DNA from 4 places in the Pseudoalteromonas sp. S1727 genome. Region 4 is predicted to be linked to each of the others. Evidence: predicted binding sites of a transcription regulator. Region 4 holds the regulator's gene; each other region holds the start of a gene.
The links. Region 4 encodes sigma-54, which starts transcription at its own class of promoters, with help from an activator protein. Its sites were predicted from a motif close to GTTGGCACGNNNNTNGNNT; they were not measured.

Region 1 (2,206 bases), on a different contig from region 4:
TTAACCAATCCCACCTATGCACAAGAGCAGGCAACCAGCTCAGTTGAAAGAATGTTCTCAGTAATGGGCATGGATAAGCAGATGAATGGTGGTTTTGAAGCAATGTTACCAGTTATTGAGCAAATGGCGGTACAGTTACAATTAGATGCCGCGGCGAAAGAAGAGTTGAAAAACATTTACCGAGATTGGTTTAAGTATGATTTTGATCAACAAGCAATTTTAACAGAATTAGTTGAAATCTACTCTGAGAATTTTACTGAAAAAGAAATCAATGAGTTAATCGCCTTTTATGAAACACCCACAGGGCAAAAGTTTCTTGCTAAATCACCAGAGCTAATGCAAATAGGTGCGCAGTTAGGTATGCAAGAAGGGCAGTTAAAACAAGGCCTACTGCTTGAAAGACTACAACCATTCTTAGCAAAACATCAAGGTAAGTAAAGTTAGCTTTGTATGATTGCGTGCTGCTTTTTAAGATTACTTATTAGACACAGCTAAAAACCCCCGCTACTGTCTAGTAAGTAATAACGACGCGGGGTTCAAAATGGATAGTCATAAGTTGAACACCAAGCAGCCCGACAATCCATGTATTCGTCATTGCTGTTTGGATGGCAATGATATTTGCCTCGGCTGCTTTAGAACCCTAGCTGAAATCCTAGCTTGGCACAGCGCCAACCCAGAACAAAAACAGCATATTCTTAATGAATGCCAAAACCGCAAAAACGCCCGACATAAATAATTATGATGAATTATCTTCGTGCTATTAATTTTATATTGGCAGGCATTAAGTTCGAACTGACTGTTTACTTGATACTACATGCCATTACAATATTGAAGAGGGTTGAACTTTTGTGAATATAAAAATCAGCACTAATAAAGCACTAAATAGAAACACAACGAGCAATTAAATTCTCCAACCTAGCCTCTCTAAGCTCTTTAATTTCTCACCTGCATTTTATTTTCTATGATAGCGATACCTTGGGTGTTTTCTAAAAACTTTTGTGCCAGTGCGCGTTCAAAACCGGTTGCAGCTTGGCCGTACAGGGCTATTTTGTTGCCATCAACATGCACTTGCAGTTGTGTAAGATTTAGGTTTGGGTTGCGGCGTAGTTTATCAATTATTGCTTGTTGTAAAGTTGGCTGAGGAGAAACGCTGCTGATCATAATCGTGCTGGTGGCTGCACTGACTTGTGTTGCACAGGCGAGTAAAAATACACAGCATAGTGATACTAATGATACAGTTAATTTAAAGCGGTTCATGATTTCCCTCAAGTTTGCTTAGTGAATGACATTTACTTAGTTACAAATTCCATTCCAAAATTAACCTATTGTAAATTAAAGATATTTAATATTTTCATAGTGACCTTAAGAATTTTTTACATTCTACTGAGTAAAAAATACGATGAGTGGTCATTATTTTAGATTTATTTGTTCCTTTTTTAGCTTTATTAGATTAATACAGTATATAGCTGTTTGTAACATTTAATTTACAGAGAATGTCATTCCTTAATAAATTAAAGGTGTGTAGCTGAGTTTTGGGATAAATATTTAAATGAAATAATTCTCTTTAAATTACAATAGATTAATTGCTCTATTTTAAACTTTAATAGATTGCAATTACTAAGTTGACAGCGTTGTCTTGTGGTGTTTCCATTAAAGGGTTGTGAATTAATTGTAAATTCATAGCTTATTTAAATTTACATCCAAGGATTTTAAAATGAAAGCGTCGAAAACCCCCGCATTGAAAATAACTGCATTAGCGAGTGCGATTCTATTATCAACTGCAAGCACTGCAATGGCAGAGCAAGTAGAATCAGCGCGTTTTATCGTGCATTTATCAGAGCAAACAGCAGCGGTACACACTGCGTTTGCGCGCAGTAAAGCCCACGTTGATACGATTAAAATGAATTTGATGAGTGATATTGCTCTGCAAGCAAATGTAGAAGTGCTGCAAAGTTTACCAGATATTAATGCTATGGCGGTGGTTTTAACGGCGGAGCAAAAAGCGCGATTGTTGCAAAGTGAGGATGTGGCCAGTATCGAAGTAGATCCAAAGCGCTATTTAATGGCTGAGAGCACGCCTTATGGGATCACTATGGTACAAGCTCAACAGTTATCAGACAATCTAACTGGTAATCAAAAAGTATGTATTATGGATACCGGTTATGCACTTAACCATCCTGACTTACCAAATACAGGGATCACAGGT
Region 2 (2,206 bases), on a different contig from region 4:
GCTCCAGAACTTTTCGCTGAATACATCGATGATTTGTGTTTTTTCAAATGGCCAGATACCTTGGCTGCGATAGCTTTTTTGCCAAAGTCGTTCATACGTGGTGCCATCAAATAAAGCAAAGTCCACCTTGTATGAGCGTTGGTACGTTTCGTCTTGCCAAAATGCGTAACTATTATTGAGCTTATCACTATTAGAAATATCAACAATCTGACTCAACAGTACATACTGTGAGTTGCTGCGGCTTGATATTTCTTCTAATAGTGCATCACTGTAATCGTATTGTTGATTAAAAAACTCGCTCACGCGGATCGGAAAGTTAAAATAAGCGGTTGGCTTAGCATTCATTGCCGATTGGCTTAATGTTTTATACAGGGCTTCGCTAGTGGCTTTATTAATGTCAAAAATTTGACCCATCATGGCCTGTTCACGATTGACTAATTGCGTTTGGGTGATCGCAACAAACTTAGTGAACTCATTAGCGGGGCAGTGTTCTTGTTGTGGGAAAATATCCAAGCGTAGCGTGATCGCAAATTGATCTGACTTTCGATCTTCACTGATCATTTCTATTTTTTGAATTTCGCCGTGACTGTTTATTTTTAGTTGATCTTGCGTAAGTACGCCGTCAACTAAGGTTTGCATTGAGCTCACACGGGCACCTGAGAACACTAACGCTTGGGTGATTGCATCTTTTATGGCCGCAGATTTTGCCGCCGCCACATCATCATTTTTGATACTGGCATGGCCTGTTGATTCATACCACTGTGCTGAGCTATTAGGCGAAAAAAGGCTGGCTGTTAGCCAACTTGTGGCGATCATGATTGTTGATAAACTATGCTTCATTACCCAAACCTTATACATAAACATCTGCTATATACAGTGACAGAGCAAGGACTATACCAATTGTTTGACAACTTTGATCTAAAACGACAGTAAGTACTAATTTTGGCATTGATTGTGCATCGGTTTAGACATTATGACTTCTTTTAAGCGTGAGAGACGCCATGCGTAGTGTGATTGCAATTTGCATTTTTGCGAGTCTAGGTTTAGTAGGCTGTAGTAGTATTTTTGATAAACATGTGGAATATAAGTACATAGAGCCAGATAACTACCCAGTTTTAAAAGCGGTCGGGTATGCGCCAATTAGTGCTCAGCCCGGGGAGAATCAGTCACAGCGCTCGTTGATGGCAATTAAAGCATCTAAGCTTGAAGCGTACCGCGAGCTTGCAGAACAAGTATATGGGCAAAAGATTACCGCCGGCACCACTGTGCAAGGCAGTATTGCGCAAAATGATCAATTACACAGCCAAGTGCAAGGCATTATTAAAGGGGCGCAAGTCATTAAAAGCTATGCAGTTGGAGATACTTACGCTACCGAGTTACAGCTTGATATGAAACGTGTCCATGACTTATACATAGGCGAAATAAAGCCACGTGAAGTTAAAAAAGTCACTTATTACTAAAGTTAATTATTGAGCGTTAAATAGTCACAAAATAATGGCTAAAATATCTCACTGTTAACGCTTCAGTGCTATGCTTTATTTACTGTTTTTTACTGAATAAAGATTGTGGCAAGAAAAAGTTTGACGCGTTTTTTAGTGTACAACTCAAGGTTGCTTTTGTGAGCGAGTGTCGCTCAGTTAGTGTGCCTTTGAGTAAATGGAGTAATCGCCCGTTACTGCATTTTTTGCTGCCTCTTATATTTGCAACCTCTTTTGTGTGTGCCGATCGCCTATCGATTCAGTTCACTACCTTTTTAGAAAAAATGCACCAACAGTTTGGTCCTTCACGTGTGGCAGTTGCTCGTAATTGGCAAACAATGTTAGTCCAGTCACAGAACAAAACTGAACAACAAAAAATTTTAATCGTAAATGATTTTTTTGCTCGTAACTTGCGCTACCGAACCGATATGCAGCTTTGGCAACAAAATGATTATTGGGCAACTCCACTTGAAACTTTAGGGAAAGGGCTGGGTGATTGTGAAGATTATGCAATTGCTAAGTATATCAGTCTGCGCGCCCTAGGTATTGCAGATGATAAGTTACGGCTTATTTATGTAAAAGCACAGATCGGTGGGCCAAACTCTAGACAAACTCAAGCGCATATGGTGCTTGGTTACTTTGCTGTGCCAAATGCGCAACCACTGATTTTAGATAGTTTAATTGCAAAGGTATTGCCCGCAGCTAAACGTACAGATCTGAGCCCTGTT
Region 3 (2,206 bases), on a different contig from region 4:
TTTTATATCCAAATAGTTTGGATATTCACCCTAACTCTAGTGCGGAATTGAACCGTTATTTTTATAGGTAAAACAATGAAAGATATACTTTTGGGTATAAATGTTGATCACATTGCTACATTACGTCAAGCTCGTGGTACCCGTTATCCAGATCCTGCACATGCAGCCAGTGTTGCAGAACATGCAGGTGCTGATGGCATTACCATTCATTTACGTGAAGACAGACGTCATATTCAAGACCGTGATGTGTATGTGATGGCTAAAACAATTCAAACACGTATGAATCTAGAAATAGCCGTCACTGATGAAATGATCGATATCGCACTAGATGTAAAGCCTGCTTATGTCTGCTTAGTACCAGAAAAACGCGAAGAGTTAACCACCGAAGGTGGCCTAGATGTGGTTGGTAACTTAGATAAAATTAAAGCCGCAACGGCAAAACTAAGTAACGCTGGAATTAAAGTGTCGTTATTTATCGATGCGGATAAAGCGCAGCTAGATGCAGCAAAAGCGTGCAATGCCCCTTATGTCGAGATACATACGGGCGCATATGCAGATGCTGAGACTGAAGCAGAGCTGAAAGAAGAACTTGAGCACATTCGTCAAGGCGTAAAATACGCAGCGAGTTTAGGCTTGATAGTAAACGCAGGGCATGGTTTGCATTACCACAATGTAAAACCAATAGCAGCGATGGAAGAGATTTACGAACTTAATATTGGCCATGCGATCATAGCGCGCGCTGCGATTGATGGTTTAGATAAAGCCGTGCGTGATATGAAGCGGCTTATGCTAGAAGCAAGAGCTTGAGATCAGATTAAAAGCAAAAACGACTCAGATGAGTCGTTTTTTATTATTTAGAACTAACTATATTAACAGTTAGTTTCTTCGGCATTTACGCCTTCTTTCACTTCTTCACAGGCGTCTTCAACCTTGTTTTGCACATCAGTAACTGCTTCATCAATGCGCTCACCTGCTTCTTCTGCGTGGTTGTCTTCGCAACCCATGATAAAAAAGCTAGCAAAAAGGGCGATAACGGCTGTTTTTAATGTAGTCGATTTCATAATGTAATTCCTTGTAAAAAATAATGTTTTGTTAATTATGTTAGAGATTAATTTGGATCACTTAGGAACATTGCCGCGCAATGCGCCTGAAATAAGTGAAATAACTAACAATACTATAAAGATAAAAAATATAATCTTAGCAATTCCTGCTGCGGCACCAGCGATACCACCAAAACCTAACACTGCAGCAATGAGTGCAATAACTAGAAATGTAATTGTCCAGCGTAACATTGTTGTCTCCTTGGTTTGTTAATTTGTTCGAAGTAGATGATGCTAGTTGCATGCCAATTAAATAAACTCTTTATTATCATGTGTTTATAGTTTTTATGATGTGGCTAAATGAAAGTGATGGGAATAATTTACAACTTTACCTGTAACTTATTCCTGACTATATAAATTTGCTTTAAAGCTCTATTTATTTGGTAAGACCAATTGATCTGGTGCGACTAATTGCAATAGTCATATACAAAAAATGCTTGTGATGGCGCATTGCACAGAGGTTTATCTTGGCTTGCACTTATAATTTATAGCTATATTCACTATTTTTATTATCTAGTTCTCGTAAAATTATCGCAAAATGTAGAGTGTTAAATTTAGTGTTAGTATGTTAGCTTTATATTAATTGGTTTTACCAATTTACAAAGTGTTGGACTTGCTCTGTTTCTTTGTTATCATTGGTGCATAATTATTTAAATAAAGTGATTTTTTACCTAATCTCGAGGTTGGGTAAATGAAGTCAAGGGGAGCAGCATGGATATAGGTCAGTTACTAGCTACAGCAGCAAACTTAATGGTCACCGGTATGGTAGGCGTATTTGTTTTTCTTTCGTTGTTGATTTCAGCAATCATCATTATGTCTAAATTAGCGAGCCGTTTTGAACAGCCGGTTGCAGCGCCTACGCGTACGCCGTCAATCAAAGCACCAGGTGTGCCAAGTGCACACATTGCTGCGATCAGTGCAGCGATTGCTCAGTACAAAAATAAACAAAAACTATAAGGGGTGACTTGTGGCTAAATTAAAATTAACCGAATTAGTACTTAGAGACGCACATCAATCATTATTAGCAACGCGCATGCGTTTAGATGACATGCTGCCAATTGCACAAAAATTAGATGATGCGGGCTATTGGTCTATTGAGTCATGGG
Region 4 (2,206 bases):
CACCTGAGCATGTACTCGCCGACCAAACAGTTCGCGATGTTTACCTAGGTGAGCAATTTAGGCTATAAAGCCACACTTTGGCTAAGCATCTGCTAAACTTAACAATGACAACAATAAAAGGATTGTTAGAGATACATGAGGCAATCACTCCAGCTGCGCATGGGCCAGCAACTTACAATGACACCGCAACTGCAACAAGCTATCCGCTTATTGCAGCTCAGCACATTGGATCTGCAGCAAGAAATTCAAGAAGCGCTAGATAGCAATCCGTTACTAGAGCTAGAAGAGCATGAGTATTCAGACGACACGGCGGGCAAGAATGAGCAAAAGCAAGATAACGACGACTTAACCGTTAGCGCCTCAGCAGATGACAAGCCCAGCGAATACGAACAAGAAAGCAGCGAAGCACTCACCAAAGAAACACTCAGTGATGAAATGGCGATGGATGTCACATGGGATGAGTACATGAGCGCTGCGCCAAATAGCTCAGCAGGCCCAATGCCAGAGGACGAATCTATATATCAAGGCGCCTCAACAGAAACCTTGCATGAATATTTAATGTGGCAGCTACAGCTAACTCCATTTAGCCCTACAGATGAAGCAATAGCCATTGCAATTGTTGAGGCCATTGATGACTCAGGTATTTTAACGCTTAGCTGTGAAGATATTGTAGAGAGCTTAAATCAAGGCAACAACGAAGAAGAAATCGAACTTGACGAAGTACAAGCGGTTTTAAAACGTATCCAATTATTTGACCCTGTAGGCATCGCGGCTCGCAGTCTACAAGAGTGTTTATGTATTCAGCTAAATCAATTTGATCCGGCAACCCCTTGGATTAATGAGACAAAAATGATTTTAACTGATCATATCGATTTATTAGCTAGTCGCGACTATCGCACTTTGATGAAAAAGACTAAGCTTAAGGAAGATGAACTAAAAGAAGTGATGACTCTGATCCACAGCCTAAATCCAAAGCCTGCGGATACCATAGTACGAGAAGAGTCAGAATACGTTATTCCTGACGTATCAGTGAAAAAAATTAAAGGCCGCTGGGTGGTTGAACTTAATCCAGACAGCATGCCAAAAATCAGAGTGAACAGCCAATATGCAGCTATGTCGCGCTCAGTAAAGTCGAGCACTGATAGTCAGTTTATTCGTTCGCATCTGCAAGAAGCTAAATGGTTTATAAAAAGCCTAGAAAGTCGCAATGACACATTGCTCAAAGTAACCAATTGCATCGTAAAACAGCAGCAAGGTTTCTTTGAACATGGCCCTGAAGCCATGCGACCTATGGTACTCAATGACGTTGCTGAAATGGTAGAGATGCATGAGTCAACAATTTCTCGTGTAACTACCCAAAAATACATGCATACCCCGCGTGGTATTTTTGAGTTAAAGTATTTTTTCTCAAGCCATGTTAGTACTGAAAATGGCGGCGAATGCTCATCGACAGCTATTCGCGCACTAATCAAAAAACTGATTAGCGCAGAAAACTCAGCGAAACCATTGAGTGATAGTAAAATTGCAGATATATTGGCAGAGCAAGGTATCAAAGTAGCTAGACGGACTATTGCAAAATACCGCGAGTCACTGGCTATTCCACCGTCAAATCAAAGAAAGAGTTTGATTTAAGGCGTAAAATCAAAAAAGGAAAATGCTTATGCAACTAAATTTAACTGGTCGTCACGTAGAAATTACTGATTCATTAAGAGACTATGTAAACAATAAGTTTGCGAAGCTTGAGAGGCATTTTGATCACATCAACAATGTCCATGTTATTCTTGACGTAGAAAAGCTAAGCCAAAAAGCAGAAGCCACCATCCATGTCAGTGGTGCTGAGTTATTTGCTTCAACTGAACATCAAGACATGTATGCAGCCATTGACGGACTAATCGACAAGCTCGACCGTCAAGTAATCAAACACAAAGAGAAGCACGCTCGACACTAACACTATGAAATTAAGCTCACTTATTTGCCAGGACTGCAGTAAAACTGCGGTCCTTTTTAATAGCAAAAAACGGATCATTGAATTTATCAGCCAATTGGCTCATGAACAACTTCCTCAGCTATCACAACAAGAAATCCTCGATGCATTACTCGCTAGAGAAAAACTAGGTAGTACTGGTATTGGTCGTGGCATTGCCATTCCTCATGGTCGAATGAGTGGTATTGAAAATCCACTAGCAATCATTTTAGTGAGCGAAAC

Region 1: CWB85_RS07565 (BON domain-containing protein) is a predicted target of sigma-54. The motif match lies at 1,298-1,316, and genes of this name have one in related genera.
Region 2: CWB85_RS10920 (flagellar assembly protein T N-terminal domain-containing protein) is a predicted target of sigma-54. The motif match lies at 894-912, and genes of this name have one in related genera.
Region 3: CWB85_RS07790 (DUF1328 family protein) is a predicted target of sigma-54. The motif match lies at 1,332-1,350, and genes of this name have one in related genera.

What each region holds. Positions count from the first base shown of each region.
Region 1 is NZ_PNDT01000024.1:12,688-14,893, forward strand. Features, by position in the region: gene CWB85_RS07555 (DUF2059 domain-containing protein) at 1-438, shown strand, start outside; gene CWB85_RS07560 (DUF1289 domain-containing protein) at 542-736, shown strand; gene CWB85_RS07565 (BON domain-containing protein) at 934-1,257, opposite strand; gene CWB85_RS07570 (S8 family serine peptidase) at 1,715-2,206, shown strand, end outside.
Region 2 is NZ_PNDT01000039.1:13,073-15,278, reverse strand. Features, by position in the region: gene CWB85_RS10920 (flagellar assembly protein T N-terminal domain-containing protein) at 1-840, opposite strand, end outside; gene CWB85_RS10915 (LPP20 family lipoprotein) at 1,002-1,460, shown strand; gene CWB85_RS10910 (transglutaminase-like cysteine peptidase) at 1,619-2,206, shown strand, end outside.
Region 3 is NZ_PNDT01000024.1:56,046-58,251, forward strand. Features, by position in the region: gene recO (DNA repair protein RecO) at 1-16, shown strand, start outside; gene pdxJ (pyridoxine 5'-phosphate synthase) at 76-807, shown strand; gene CWB85_RS07785 (hypothetical protein) at 870-1,061, opposite strand; gene CWB85_RS07790 (DUF1328 family protein) at 1,119-1,292, opposite strand; gene CWB85_RS07795 (OadG family protein) at 1,812-2,057, shown strand; gene oadA (sodium-extruding oxaloacetate decarboxylase subunit alpha) at 2,068-2,206, shown strand, end outside.
Region 4 is NZ_PNDT01000110.1:13,570-15,775, forward strand. Features, by position in the region: gene lptB (LPS export ABC transporter ATP-binding protein) at 1-68, shown strand, start outside; gene CWB85_RS19205 (RNA polymerase factor sigma-54) at 136-1,632, shown strand; gene hpf (ribosome hibernation promoting factor) at 1,661-1,948, shown strand; gene ptsN (PTS IIA-like nitrogen regulatory protein PtsN) at 1,953-2,206, shown strand, end outside.